Linked DNA regions of Haloactinomyces albus. Each later gene encodes a partner of the first gene's protein in a complex. Links are inferred from orthologs where the notes say so. Each region holds a gene or a part of one and is shown in the gene's direction. Other genes may lie near its edges.

The links.
Region 2: the proteins of smc (region 1) and JOF55_RS02340 are in contact, whole or in part, in a crystal structure (PDB 3ZGX), measured with the Bacillus subtilis proteins. The link is inferred for Haloactinomyces albus from one-to-one orthologs.

The regions. Positions count from the first base shown.
Region 1 is NZ_JAVDXW010000001.1:960,374-967,691, reverse strand. What follows is about bases 1,748-5,922. They hold smc (chromosome segregation protein SMC), read left to right. Parts: upstream 1,748-2,053; coding sequence 2,054-5,722; downstream 5,723-5,922. Other genes in these bases: JOF55_RS04470 (hypothetical protein), read left to right, coding at 5,903-5,922; JOF55_RS04480 (acylphosphatase), read left to right, coding at 1,748-1,927. Also shown: JOF55_RS04495 (nucleoside/nucleotide kinase family protein), read left to right, coding at 1-571; JOF55_RS04490 (hypothetical protein), read right to left, coding at 590-781; JOF55_RS04485 (hypothetical protein), read right to left, coding at 778-1,368; more of JOF55_RS04480, read left to right, coding at 1,634-1,747; more of JOF55_RS04470, read left to right, coding at 5,923-6,466; signal recognition particle-docking protein FtsY, read left to right, coding at 6,652-7,318. UniProt on the Bacillus subtilis protein: Required for chromosome condensation and partitioning.
Region 2 is NZ_JAVDXW010000001.1:500,148-506,253, reverse strand. What follows is about bases 3,144-6,106. They hold JOF55_RS02340 (segregation and condensation protein A), read left to right. Parts: upstream 3,144-4,201; coding sequence 4,202-5,011; downstream 5,012-6,106. Other genes in these bases: JOF55_RS02330 (pseudouridine synthase), read left to right, coding at 5,678-6,106; scpB (SMC-Scp complex subunit ScpB), read left to right, coding at 5,086-5,685; JOF55_RS02345 (ParA family protein), read left to right, coding at 3,144-4,086. Outside these bases: pyrG (CTP synthase), read left to right, coding at 1-1,200; JOF55_RS02355 (NUDIX domain-containing protein), read left to right, coding at 1,213-1,884; site-specific tyrosine recombinase XerD, read left to right, coding at 1,999-2,940; more of JOF55_RS02345, read left to right, coding at 3,136-3,143. UniProt on the Bacillus subtilis protein: Participates in chromosomal partition during cell division. May act via the formation of a condensin-like complex containing Smc and ScpB that pull DNA away from mid-cell into both cell halves.

The DNA.
Region 1 (7,318 bases):
ACAGCGACGGATCCTCGGAATCGCCGGTGCTCCCGGTGCCGGCAAGGGGACGGTCGCCGGGAAGGTGCTGGACGAACTCGGTGCTTCGGCCGTGCTGGTACCGATGGACGGATTTCATCTCGCGGAGAGGCAACTGCACCGGCTCGGCAGGCAGCACCGCAAGGGAGCGCCGGACACCTTTGACGTGGCGGGCTACCTCGCCTTGCTACGGCGTCTCCGGGAGCCGGACGCCGAGGTGGTGTACGCACCGGAGTTCCACCGCGAGTTCGAGGAGTCGTTCGCGGGGGCGATCGCCGTGCCACCGGAGATACCGCTGGTGATCACCGAAGGAAACTACCTGCTGCTCGACAGCGACCCGTGGTCGCAGGTGCGGGATCTGCTGGACGAGGCGTGGTTCCTCGCGCCGGACGAGGACAGCCGCCTCGACCGGCTCATCGCCCGCCATGTTCACCACGGCAAGTCTCCCGGGCAGGCGCGGGAGTGGGTGCAGCGCAGCGACGAGAGCAACGCCGCGCTCGTCGCCCCCACCCGAGCACGCGCCGACGTTCTCGTCCGTGGCGACCCGGCATAGCGGCACGCCCGCAAAGCCTCACCGCTGATCGAGCTCGGCGCGGACATCGTCGGGAATGCGACCGGTGTGGTCGATCGGAGTCCACGGTTCGGTGCGGATCCACTGTGAGCCGCATCCGCGGCAGGCCAGCAACGGAAGGCCGTCGAGCTCCGCGGGCGTGCGGTGCCAGGAACACAACGACCGGCAGGCATGAGCGGCCGGCTCGCTCATCGGGTAGGCAGATCCTTGGAATCTTTTTTCTCCGATGATGTTTCCGGAGCCGGAGGATCGGTGGTCGTGGTGGTGCCGGTCGTGGTGGTGCCGGTCGTAGTTGTTGTGGTGGTGCCGGTCGTGGTGGTGCCGGTCGTAGTTGTTGTGGTGGTGCCGGTCGTAGTCGTATCCGTGGTGGTTGGAGTTGGTGCAGGAGGCTCAGATCTCGGTGGCTTCGGTGCCCCGGGCGGTTGCGGGTTGCCCGGAGCAGGAGTCGGCGACCTGTGTCCGTCGTGATTCGTTTCCCGCGCGTCCTCGTCACCGGAGCTTCGGGTAATCGAGGAGAACCAGGTCATCCCACGAGTTCGTGCCGAGGTCGGGGACACGGGTGCGAAACGTCCGGTCGAAGCCGGGGCCGAGCTCGTGGTGCTGCGGGCGACCACGTTCGGATCGACCATGATGTTCGGCGTGGCGGTGCTGTGCCGGACAGCGGGCAGGGCCATCGCGGCGATCGTGGCGAATCCGGTGGCGACCACCATGCCTGCGCCTGCGAGGACGACCAGGCGCTTCGGCCGGGCGTCGGGATCTTCGTACTGCATCGCGTCCATCGGTGTCCCACTCGTGTGAGCCTGTGTTGCAGGATCCGGGATTTCGGGCGGGCACCCGCGGTAGGCACGAGGTGCTCGCGACGGCCGTCTTCGGTGTTGGGAGGTGTCGCGTTCGCAATACGGTAGCGATCAGGTGACTCCCGAGTGTGCGGGGGCGGTCCTTCGCAGTGCGGCGGGTTGATTCGCCCCGCCCGATGTCGATCTTGCCTCGATGAACGACATGTGAGCTGACCAGGACAGAGGATCAAGTCGGTTATCCGGCATCATGTCGGATGTGACGGATACGGAATCGATTCGACTGACCGCCTGGGTACACGGCCGCGTACAGGGCGTGGGGTTCCGATGGTGGACCCGTGCGCGGGCACTTGAACTGGGGTTGATCGGCAGCGCCACCAACCTGCCCGCCAACAGGGTCGAGATCGTCGCCGAAGGTCCTCGTGCTGCCTGTGAACAGCTTCTCGATACTCTGCGTTCGGATGCGGCACCGGGCGAAGTGGAGTATGTCGCAGAGCAGTGGTCGCAACCGAAAGGCGACCTGTCCGGGTTCGTGGAGCGGTGAGCAGCGGATACCTTCCGGCGCTCCGTGCGGTTGCGCGAAGATGCGAGCACGGTCACCGGTAGGCTTTGCCGCACGGTGTGCTCACCGTGCGCAGTCCTCGCCTCGCGGGAAGGTCCTTGAGAAGCCGTGCACTTGAAGAGCCTCACCCTCAAAGGGTTCAAGTCCTTCGTCTCGGCCACCACCCTGCGCTTCGAGCCGGGTATCACCTGCGTGGTCGGACCGAACGGTTCGGGCAAGTCCAACGTGCTCGACGCGCTGACCTGGGTGATGGGGGAGCAGGGTGCCAAGGCACTGCGCGGCGGCAAGATGGAGGACGTCATCTTCGCGGGCACCTCCGGGCGGGCACCGCTGGGCCGTGCCGAGGTCACGCTGACCATCGACAACGCCGATGGCGCGCTGCCGATCGACTACACCGAGGTCTCCATCACCCGGCGGATGTTCCGGGACGGTGCCAGCGAGTACGAACTCAACGGAAGTTCGTGCAGGCTGCGGGATGTACAGGAGCTGCTGTCGGACTCCGGTATCGGCCGTGAGATGCACGTCATCGTGGGTCAGGGCCAGCTCGCAGGCATCCTGCAGGCCAAGCCGGAGGAGCACCGCAAGCTCATCGAAGAGGCCGCAGGCGTGCTCAAGCACCGCAAGCGCAAGGAAAAGGCGCTGCGCAAGCTCGATGCGATGCAGGCGAACCTCACCCGCCTGACCGACCTGACCAGCGAACTCCGCAGGCAGCTCAAACCGCTCGGCAAGCAGGCCGAGATCGCGCGGAAGGCCCAGTCGGTGCAGGCCGAGCTTCGGGACGCCCGGCTGCGCCTGATCGCCGATGATCTGGTGACGGCCCGTGCCGAACTTGCCCGCGACGAGGCCGATCAGGAGGCCGCGCGTGCCCGGCGCACCGAGGTCGAGCGTGCTCTGCAGTACGCCCAGTCGGAAGAGAAGACCCTGCAGGAACAGGTGTCCGCCGATGCCCCGAGACTGGCTCGCGCGCAGGACACCTGGTACCGGCTCTCGGCGCTCGAGGAACGCTTGAACGGCACGCTGCGTCTGGCCGCCGAGCGGCACAAGCACCTGACGGCGCAGCACGAGGAACAACGCAGCGGCCGTGATCCCGATGATCTGGAGCGCGAGGCCGAGGAGGTGGCCGAGCGCGAGGCCACGTTCCAGGACGAGGCGCAGCATGCCCGGGACACCCTTGCCGACGTGGTGCAGCGACGTTCCGACCTGGAGTCGGCGTTGCAGGAGGCGGAGCGTGCGCACATGGCGGCGGTCCGGGCCATCGCGGACCGCAGGGAGGGTGTGGCTCGCCTGTCGGGGCAGGTCGAATCCACCCGCAGCAAGGTCGGTGCGACGGCGGACGAGATCGAGCGGCTGTCCGCATCACTGACCGAGGCGAGCGAGCGCGCCGAGGTCGCTCAACGGGCCTATGACGACGCCGAAGCGGAAAACGGCGGCCAGGATTCCGAGGACGCCGGCATCGAGGAGCGTCATACGAATGCGGGACAGGCACGGGACGCGGCGCAGGCGCGGGTGGAAGAACTCGTACGGGCCGAGCGTGCCACCGAACAGGAGATCGCCTCCTGGAAAGCCAGAGTCCAAGCTCTGTCAATGGGTCTGCACCGTAAGGACGGTGCCGGTGCGCTGATGGCGGCCGGTGAGCGGATTCCGGGGTTGCTCGGTTCCGTGGCTTCGCTGCTCACGGTGGAATCGGGTGCCGAGGCGGCGCTGGCGGCTGCTCTCGGAACGGTGGCCGATGCCGTCGCCGTCAGCGGCGTCGACGATGCCGTTTCCGCGCTGGAAGTACTCAAAACCGATGATGCGGGCCGCTCCGGTGTGCTGGTGGGGGAGCCCACTGTGGTGACCGATCGGAAACAGTGGCCGGAACTGGGCGGAAACGCTCGCTGGGCGGTCGACCTCGTGACCGCGCCGGAAGCACTGCGCCCGGCCGTGGCAGGTGCCCTGGACCGGATGGCGGTCGTCGACGGGTTGCCGGACGCTGCCGAGCTGGTGCGGCGTCATCCGGAAGTGCGGGCCGTGACCGCGGACGGAGACGTGCTCGGCGGACACTGGGCCATGGGCGGTTCCGATACCACCGGTGGCGGACAAAGCACCATCGAGGTTCAAGCGGCCGTGGACGAGGCCGAGCAGGAACTTGCTGCCGCCCAGCGGCGTCTGGAGCAGCATTCGGCGGCGCTGGAGGGCGCCCGTGCCGAGGAGCAGGCTCGCGAGGACGAGGTGCGTGCCGCACAGGAGCAGATCAACGAGGCCAAGGTCCGTGCGGCGCGGAGCTCGGAACGCCTGTCCAGCCTCGAGCGGGCAGCCCGTTCGGCTGCGGGTGAGGTCGAGCGCTTGCAGCAGCAGCGTGACAAGGTGGAGCGGTCCCGCGCGGAGGCACTGACCAAGCTCGCCGAACTGGAGGAACGGCTGGAAGTCGTCCAGTCGGAACAGGACGAGCAGGAAGAGCCCGACACGGCCGAGCGCGATCGGCTCGGCGAGGAGCTGACGGCGGTCCGGCAGGAGGAGATGGACGCCCGCCTCGGTGTGCGTACTGCGGAGGAACGGGCCCGCGCCGTGCAGGGCAAAGCCGATCAACTGCGCCGCGCCGCGCACCACGAGCGCGAGGTCCGGGCACGTGCCGAAGCCGCGCGCAAGGCGAGGGAGCACGGTGCACGGGTGGCGAGCACCGTCATCGCCGGCTGTGAGACCGCGCTGGAACGCATCGCGAATTCGCTCCGGGCGGCGACCGAGGAACGCGACACCGCGCAGGCTCAGCAGACCGAGCATGAGCAGTCCCTCAACGCGGTGCGTAACCGAGTGCGGGAGTTGTCGGGCGAGCTGGAAAAACTCACCGACGCGGTGCATCGTGACGAGGTCGTGCGCGCCGAGCAGCGACTCCGCATCGAGCAACTCGAATCCAAGATCATCGAGGATTTCGGGGTCGGGCTCGACGACCTGCTCGAGGAGTACGGGCCGACCGTGCCGGTGCCGCCGAGCCCGGCGGAGATGGCCGAGTACGAGGCCGCCAAGGAGCGCGGTGACCAGGTCGGTGAGCCGCCCTCGGTGCCCTACGATCGCGATACTCAGCAGCGGCGGGCCGAACGTGCGGAGAAGGATCTCGCCTCGCTGGGCAAGGTGAATCCCCTCGCTCTGGAGGAGTACGCCGCTCTCGAGGAGCGCTATAAGTACCTGTCCAACCAGCTCGAGGATCTGAAGGCCACCCGCCGGGACCTGCTTGATGTGGTCAAGGAGGTCGACGAGAAGATCCTGGAGGTTTTCTCCGCTGCCTACGAGGATGTGGCCGCCGAGTTCCAGAAGGTCTTCTCGGTGTTGTTTCCCGGCGGCGAGGGACGCCTCGTGCTCACCGATCCGGACGACATGCTCACCACCGGGGTCGAGGTCGAGGCCCGTCCGCCGGGCAAGAAGGTCAAGCGGTTGTCGCTGCTGTCCGGCGGGGAGAAGTCGCTGACAGCGGTGGCGATGCTGGTGGCGATCTTCCGGGCGCGCCCGTCCCCGTTCTATGTGCTCGACGAGGTCGAGGCCGCGCTGGATGACACCAATCTGCGGCGACTGATCGGTCTGCTCGACCAGCTCCGGCAGACTTCCCAGTTGCTCATCATCACGCACCAGAAGCCCACGATGGAGATCGCCGACGCGCTGTACGGCGTGAGCATGCGTGGCGATGGCATCACCACGGTGATCTCACAGCGTCTCGGTTCGTCCGAGGGGGACGACTCCGGCGCGGAGACGGTCGAGGGGCCGGTGGGCATGGCAGCAGGAACGGAGCAGTCCGATTCCGCGTAGTGCCGGACGGAATGGTTCCCGAAGCCGATGGTGCGATTGCGCGCCCGTTCCGACATCGCTCCCGATCCCGGTGTCCTGCTTTCCGGATATATCGGCCAGGAGGGATTCCGGGCTGCTCTAATATGATCATCGATCTTCAGCGTGAACCCCGATCCGTACTCAGCTCAGGAGGCGCATTCGATGACCAATCCGCACGGGCCACCGGGACCGCAGCAGTATCCGCAGCCCGGGGCACCGGTCCCCGCCCCGCAGGGGCCTCCGCAGGGGCCTCCGCAGGGCGGTTATCCGCCTCAGGGGCCACCCGTTCAGCAGGGCCCCGGCGCGGCAGGAGCGATGGGTCAGCAGATGGCACCGCCGCCACCGGGGATGGGCCGGATCGTGCTGGACACCTCGTATATGCCGCTGGCATTCCTTCTGGCGCTGTTCAAACCCGGGATCACGGTCAACGGGCAGCCATACCCCGTCGCTCGATGGGGACAGAACGTTCTCGACCTCCCGCCGGGTCGGCACCAGATCCAGGTGCACGTGAACTACCTGTGGAAATTCGGCCATGCCCAGGCCTTCGTGCCGGTCGATCCCGGCAGGCAGGTCGACGTTTACTACCGTTCGCCCGCCGTTGCTTTCGGCGAGGGGGCGATCGGGCCTGTCCCGCAGTCCACGCCGAACATGGCGCTCACCATCGTGCTGATGGTCGCGTCGGTGTCCTTCGGATTCCTGTCGGTCATTCTGAGCCTGACGATCTGAGCTCCGAGGTGCAGAGCACCATGCGCGCATCCGCCGTTCGGACCAAGGGCATGCTGTAGGTCATCCGATCGGGTAAACGCGAACATCTCGGTCGTGGTGTTGGTGAATTGTTCCACTGGGGCCGTTCGGTCCGGGACGTACGGGTCCGCTCGGATCGGCACCATTCGAGGTGCGACGATGGATGTGTGTCCACCACAAACGTGATCTTGATCATCGTTGTTGCCTTGGTAGTGCTGGCGATCCTCGTGGTCGCCGGGTTCCTGCTGAACCGCCGCAGACGGATCAGTCTGAGCCGGCGTGACGAGCGAGCCGATCAAGGCGGCGCCGTCCGGGAGGGCGGTTATCGCACCGACAGCGGGATCAGCCTGTCCAGTGGCGGCACCGGTACGGCAGCTCCGCCGGAGCATCCGGCCGGCGACCGAACCGAGCAGGGACAGCCCGGTGTCGGTGATGATGCCGCTGTCCCCCGGGACAGCGAACGACGCGGCATTGTCGATGTTTCGCTTCCGGAGCGGTCCGGGACGGAAACCCCCACAGCGCCGCCCTCCGAAACCGAGGCGGAACCGGGCAAGCCGCCTGAGCAGCCGACGATTCCGACACAGGAGGAGCGGACCTCGGCGGCATCGGCACCGGCGGCTCCCGCCGAGCGGGAGGCGCCCACTGCCGAGCCGGAGGCACCCACTGCCGAGCCGGAGGCGCCCGCCGCCGAACCGCAGGTATTTCCGGCCGAACCGGAAACCCCCGTGGAACTGGAAACGACAGCGCCCGCCGAGCCGGAGGCGCCCACTGCCGAGCCAGCGGCTCCTGCTGTCGAACCCGAGGCTCCTGCTGTCGAACCCAAACCTCCGGAAC
Region 2 (6,106 bases), 460 kb from region 1 along the record:
GTCCGGCACGATGTCGGGCGGGACAACTGCTTCTTCCTGCACGTGTCCCTGGTGCCCTTCCTGGCCCCCTCGGGAGAGCTGAAGACGAAGCCGACCCAGCACTCGGTCAAGGAGCTGCGCAACATCGGTATCCAACCGGATGCTCTGGTGTGTCGCGCCGACCGGGAGCTTCCCGAGGACCTCAAGAGCAAGATCGCGTTGATGTGCGATGTCGACTCCGATGGTGTGGTCGCGTGCCCGGACGCACCGTCGATCTACGACATCCCGCGCGTGCTGCACGCGGAGGGACTCGACGCCTACCTCGTGCGCCGGCTCGGTCTGCCGTTCCGCGACGTGGACTGGTCGGTCTGGGGAGACCTGCTCGAGCGGGTGCACCAGCCCACCGAGCGAGTGCGGATCGCGCTGGTCGGCAAGTACGTCGATCTGCCCGACGCCTACCTGTCGGTGACCGAGGCTCTTCGCGCCGGAGGATTCGCCCACTATGCGAAGGTGGAGCTTCAGTGGGTGCCTTCGGACACGTGTGAGACCGCGGCGGGTGCGGCACACGCGCTTGCCGGGATGGACGGTGTTCTGATCCCCGGTGGCTTCGGGGTTCGAGGTATCGAGGGCAAGGTGGGGGCCACCCACTACGCCCGGACACACGGTATCCCGCTGCTGGGGTTGTGCCTGGGGCTGCAATGCATGGTGATCGAAGCAGCGCGCAACCTGGCGGGTCTGGAGCGGGCGAACTCCACCGAGTTCGAGGAGCCCTGCCAACATCCGGTGATCAGCACCATGGCCGACCAGCACGACGTTGTCTCCGGTCACCGCGACATGGGGGGCACCATGCGGCTGGGCTCGTACCCGGCCAGCCTGCAGGATGGTTCGATCGTGGCAGAGGCGTACGGGACCTCGGAGACAGCCGAACGTCATCGCCACCGCTATGAGGTGAACAACGAATACCGGGACCGCCTGGCCAAGGCGGGGCTCGTGTTCTCCGGGACCTCGCCCGATGACCGCCTGGTCGAGTTCCTCGAACTGGCCCGCGAGGATCACCCGTTCTTCGTCGGAACCCAGGCGCATCCGGAGCTGACCAGTAGGCCGACCCGGCCGCATCCGCTGTTCGCGGCGTTCGTCCGGGCGGCGCTGGATTACCGCGCGGCCGAACGACTTCCTGTCGAGCTTCCGTCGAACATGCATGCCCCGGCCGGGAGTGTGTGATCGAATGGGGCTGTGCATGCGAGCGGAAACGCCGATGACGACAGGGTGACCCGGACCCACGGTCAACACGAGTTCACGACCGTATCCAGCGCTGATATCCACGTGGGCAGGATCTTCGCGCTACGCGCGGACGAGGTCCGGATGCCCGGCGGCACCACCTCGAGTAGAGAGGTCGTGGAGCACCCTGGGGCGGTGGCCGTCGTTGCGCTCGACGATGCGGGTCGCGTGGTACTGGTCCACCAGTACCGCTACCCCCTCGGGCGCAGGCTGTGGGAGCTTCCGGCGGGCCTGTTGGACGTGGCGGACGAGGACCCGTTGGACACCGCGCAACGTGAATTGGCCGAGGAGGTCGGTTTCGCCGCTGAGCAGTGGTCGGTGCTGGTCGATATCGCTTCCTCGCCGGGATTCACCGATGAGGCCGTGCGAGTGTTCCTGGCCCGGGGCCTCTCCGATGTCGGCAGACCCCTGGCGACGGGGGACGAGGAAGCCGATCTCGTGTTCGAACGGCTGCCGCTGAGTACGGCCGTGCGGCTGGTGTTCGACGGTGAGATCGTCAACGCTCCCACCGTGTCCGGCCTGCTGGCTGCCCAGGCGGTCGGCGAGGGGCGTGCGCAATCCCGAGCACCACGGGCACAGTGGTACGACCGGCCACAGCGCTTTCCCGCGCGTCGGAAACAGGTGTGACGATCCACTGCGGTGACCGTCTCGCGAGTCCGGACACCGCTTCGGCGACCGTGCGTGAATCTTTAGGCTGCAAGCGCATGCTGCCGTGCCGAAGAGCGTCGAAGGAGGCCAGTGGTGCAAGGATTCGAAAACCTGCCCGACGGGTTGCGAGTCGTGATCACCGGCTACCTCGATCACCTGGCGGTCGAGCGTGGTACAGCCCGCAGCACCCTGGATTCCTATGCGCGTGACCTGCGCCGCTATGCCGACTACCTGCTTGGCGGGGGCATTTCCGCGTTGCGGGAGGTCAGTGCGGAGCATGTCGCCTCGTTTCTGGCGGAACTCCGGCAGGGCAGCAGAGGGCGCCCTCCGATGGCGCAGTCTTCGGCAGCCCGGGCACTGGTGGCCGCACGCGGGCTCCACCGGTTCGCCTACCTCGAAGGGCTGACCGACTCCGATGTTGCGCGCGAGGTGTCTCCGCCCAGTCCGCCCCGGCGATTACCCAAAGCTCTTCCGGTGGAGCAGGTGCTTCGCCTGCTGGACAGCTGTGGCGGTGCGGGAGTTCGCGACCTCCGGGAACGGGCGCTGCTGGAACTGCTGTACTCATCCGGTGCGCGAATCTCCGAAGCCGTGGGGCTCGATCTCGACGATGTGAACACCGAGGAGCGCACGGTCTCGTTGGATGGCAAAGGGGGACGGCAACGCCTGGTGCCCGTGGGCCAGCCCGCACTGCACGCCCTGGACGCCTACCTGGTGCGGGCGCGACCGACCCTGGCGATACGTGGACGTGGTAGCCCGGCCGTCTTTCTGAACTCCCGGGGGACGCGGCTGTCCCGGCAGAGCGCCTGGAACGCGCTGAAATCCGCCGCACAGCGGGCGGGTATCACGGCGGAGGTCTCGCCGCACGTACTGCGTCACTCCTTTGCCACGCACCTGCTGGAGGGCGGCGCCGACGTTCGGGTCGTGCAGGAGCTTCTCGGCCATGCGTCGGTGGCCACGACGCAGGTGTATACCTTGGTCACGGTGAACACGTTGCGCGAGGTGTACGCGACGGCGCATCCGCGCGCGCACGGGTGACCGCCGGGCGGTGGTGGTGTCCGTGCGGCGCTTGCCTCCGAGCGTTGCCGTCGAGGGCGGATCGTGGCAAGAACCACCGGCAGCACATTTCCGACACGTCGGCGAGGCGCGTTGCCGCTGGTATTGCCTGCCACTTAGGCTGCGCGCGACTGTCCCAGGCCCTATCGCCACCCGTAGACAAGGAGTCGGATCGTCATGTCGACACCGCAGCCCTCCGCCGACGGGCGGTCCCGGGGCGCGGTCGACCTGAGTATCGCCCCGGACAAACCCGGCGCGCCGGACGAGGACGTCGACACATCCCCGGACTCCTCGTACGACGATGTCGGCCCCACTGGCAGGCCACGTCGGCGCATTCCCGAGCCGCCGATATTGGACAAGCACGGGCCCGCAGCAGTGCTGGCCATGTGCAACCAGAAGGGCGGTGTCGGGAAGACCACCTCGACGATCAACCTCGGTGCCGCACTGGCGGAGTACGGCCGACGGGTGCTGCTGGTGGATTTCGATCCGCAGGGTGCACTCTCGGTCGGCCTCGGGGTACAGCCGCACCAGCTCGAGCAAACGATTTACAACGTCATCATGGAGAGATCGGTCACCCTCGATGACGTGGTGCGCCGGACCACGGTCGAGGGAATGGACCTGTTGCCGAGCAACATCGATCTCTCCGCCGCCGAGGTGCAGCTCGTCGCGGAGGTCGGCCGGGAGCAGACACTGGGGCGCGTGCTGCATCCGGCGATGAAGGAGTACGACTACGTCCTGGTGGACTGCCAACCCTCGCTGGGATTGCTCACGGTCAACGCCCTCGCGGCGGCTGACAGCGTGATCATCCCGCTGGAGTGCGAGTTCTTCAGTCTGCGTGGCGTGGCACTGCTGATCGACACCATCGAGAAGGTTCGTGAGCGTCTGAACCCGAAACTGGAGATCAGCGGGATTCTCGCGACCATGTTCGATCCGCGTACACTGCATTCCAGAGAAGTCATGGCCAGGGTGGTCGAGGCGTTCGGTGACATCGTGTTCGACAGTGTGATCAACCGGACCGTGCGTTTCCCGGAAACCACTGTCGCCGGGGAGCCCATCACGCGCTGGGCCCCGCGATCAGCCGGTTCACGGGCGTATCGCACGCTCGCCCGTGAAGTGCTCGCCCGATGACCGATCCATACGGATCGACCTGAATTGCAGGAGAGATGACGTGAGGGAGGCGGAAGCCGCGGAGGTGACGCCTGCGCCGGACGGGGCGTCCGATCCGGCCCCCGCCGATCGGGAATTGTCGTCCTCGGGTCGCTTCACGGTACGGCTGGACAATTTCGAAGGTCCCTTCGACCTGCTGTTGCAGCTCATCTCGCAGCACCGGCTCGATGTGACCGAAGTGGCGCTACACCGGGTCACCGACGAGTTCATCGCCTACACCAAGGAACTGGGCGAGAGCTCGGAACTGGATGAGATCACCGAGTTTCTCGTGGTGGCGGCGACATTGCTCGATCTCAAGGCAGCGCGGCTGCTGCCCGCCGCCGAGGTGGAGGACGAGGAGGACCTCGCGCTGCTGGAGGCGCGGGATCTGCTGTTCGCGCGGTTGCTGCAGTACCGTGCCTACAAGCAGGTGGCGGCGCTGTTTCGCGAGTTGGAAGCCGGAGCATTGCGCCGGTATCCCCGGGCGGTGTCCCCGGAGGACCGCTTCGCCGGATTGCTGCCGGAGGTCGTGCTGGGAGTGGATCCGATGGGATTCGCCGAAGTCGCCGCTGCCGTGTTTCGGCCGAAGCCGCCTGCGACGGTCTCGCTGGAGCACCTGCACCAGCATCGGATCTCGGTTCGCGAGCATGCGGCGGTGCTGCGTGTGCTTCTCGCGGAGAAGGGCGTCGCAGACTTCGCCGAGTTGGTCGGCGACTGCGAACACTCTCTCGAGGTCGTGGCGAGGTTCCTGGCTCTCCTGGAGTTGTATCGGGAAACCGCGGTGCTGTTCGAACAGGAGGATCCGTTGGGCGAGTTGGTCGTGCACTGGGTCGGCGGTGATCTGCAGCAGGCACGTGCCGACGCCGAGGCGGCCCGGGCCAGTGATGTGGAAGAGGAGTACGGGTGAGCGAGTACGGTGCGACCGATGGGGAAGTCACCCCGCAGACTTCGGAAGCAACCGGCGAGGGCCCGGACCCCGATATCGGGAGGGACGACTCCGGCCGGGCCGCACCGGTGTCCGGGCAGGCGCCCCCGGACCTCACCGCGGAGGCGGCACTGGATGCGGCGCTGGAGGCATTGCTGCTGGTGGTCGACGTTCCCGCTGGTGAAAAGCTTCTCGCGGAGGCCCTGGAGCAGCCGGTCGAGCGGGTCGGGGCAGCTCTGCAGCGGCTGGCCGACAGGTATACCGAGGACGAGCGAGGAATCGATCTGCGGAAGGTCGGGGAGGGTTGGCGCTTCTACACCCGCGAGACGTACGCACCCTATGTGGAGCGCTACCTGCTCGATGGGCAGCGTGCCAAACTGACCCGGGCGGCATTGGAGACGCTCGCGGTGATCGCCTACCGGCAACCGGTGACCCGGTCCAGGGTTGCGGCGGTACGCGGTGTCAACGTCGATGGCGTTATCCGTACCCTGTTGGCACGCGGCCTCGTCGAAGAGGCCGGAACCGACCCGGAAACCGGCGGCATCCTGTACAGCACGACCGAGCTGTTCCTGGAACGGCTCGGGCTGTCCTCGCTGCAGGACCTGCCGCCATTGGCTCCCCTGTTGCCCGAAGTGGATGCGATCGACGATGTCTGAATACCGTGACCCGACCGGCTCGCCTGCCAAGGCGGAGGGGGTGCGCCTGCAGAAGTTGCTGTCCCAGGCAGGGGTGGCCTCGCGGCGTGCGGCTGAGCAGATGATCTCCGAGGGACGGGTCGAAGTTGACGGTGACATGGTCACCGGGATGGGCAAGCGGGTCGATCCGGAGACCGCCGTGATTCACGTGGACGGGACCCGGGTGGTGACCAACCGGGAGGCGACCCACCTGCTGCTGAACAAGCCCAGGGGCATCCTGTGCTCGATGTCCGACGACCAGGATCGGCCGTGCATCGGCGATTATCTGCGCGAGCGTCAGGGGCGCTTGTTCCATGTCGGCAGGCTCGACGTCAACACCGAGGGACTGCTGCTGATCACCAATGACGGCGAGCTCGCCAATCGGCTGATGCACCCTTCGTAC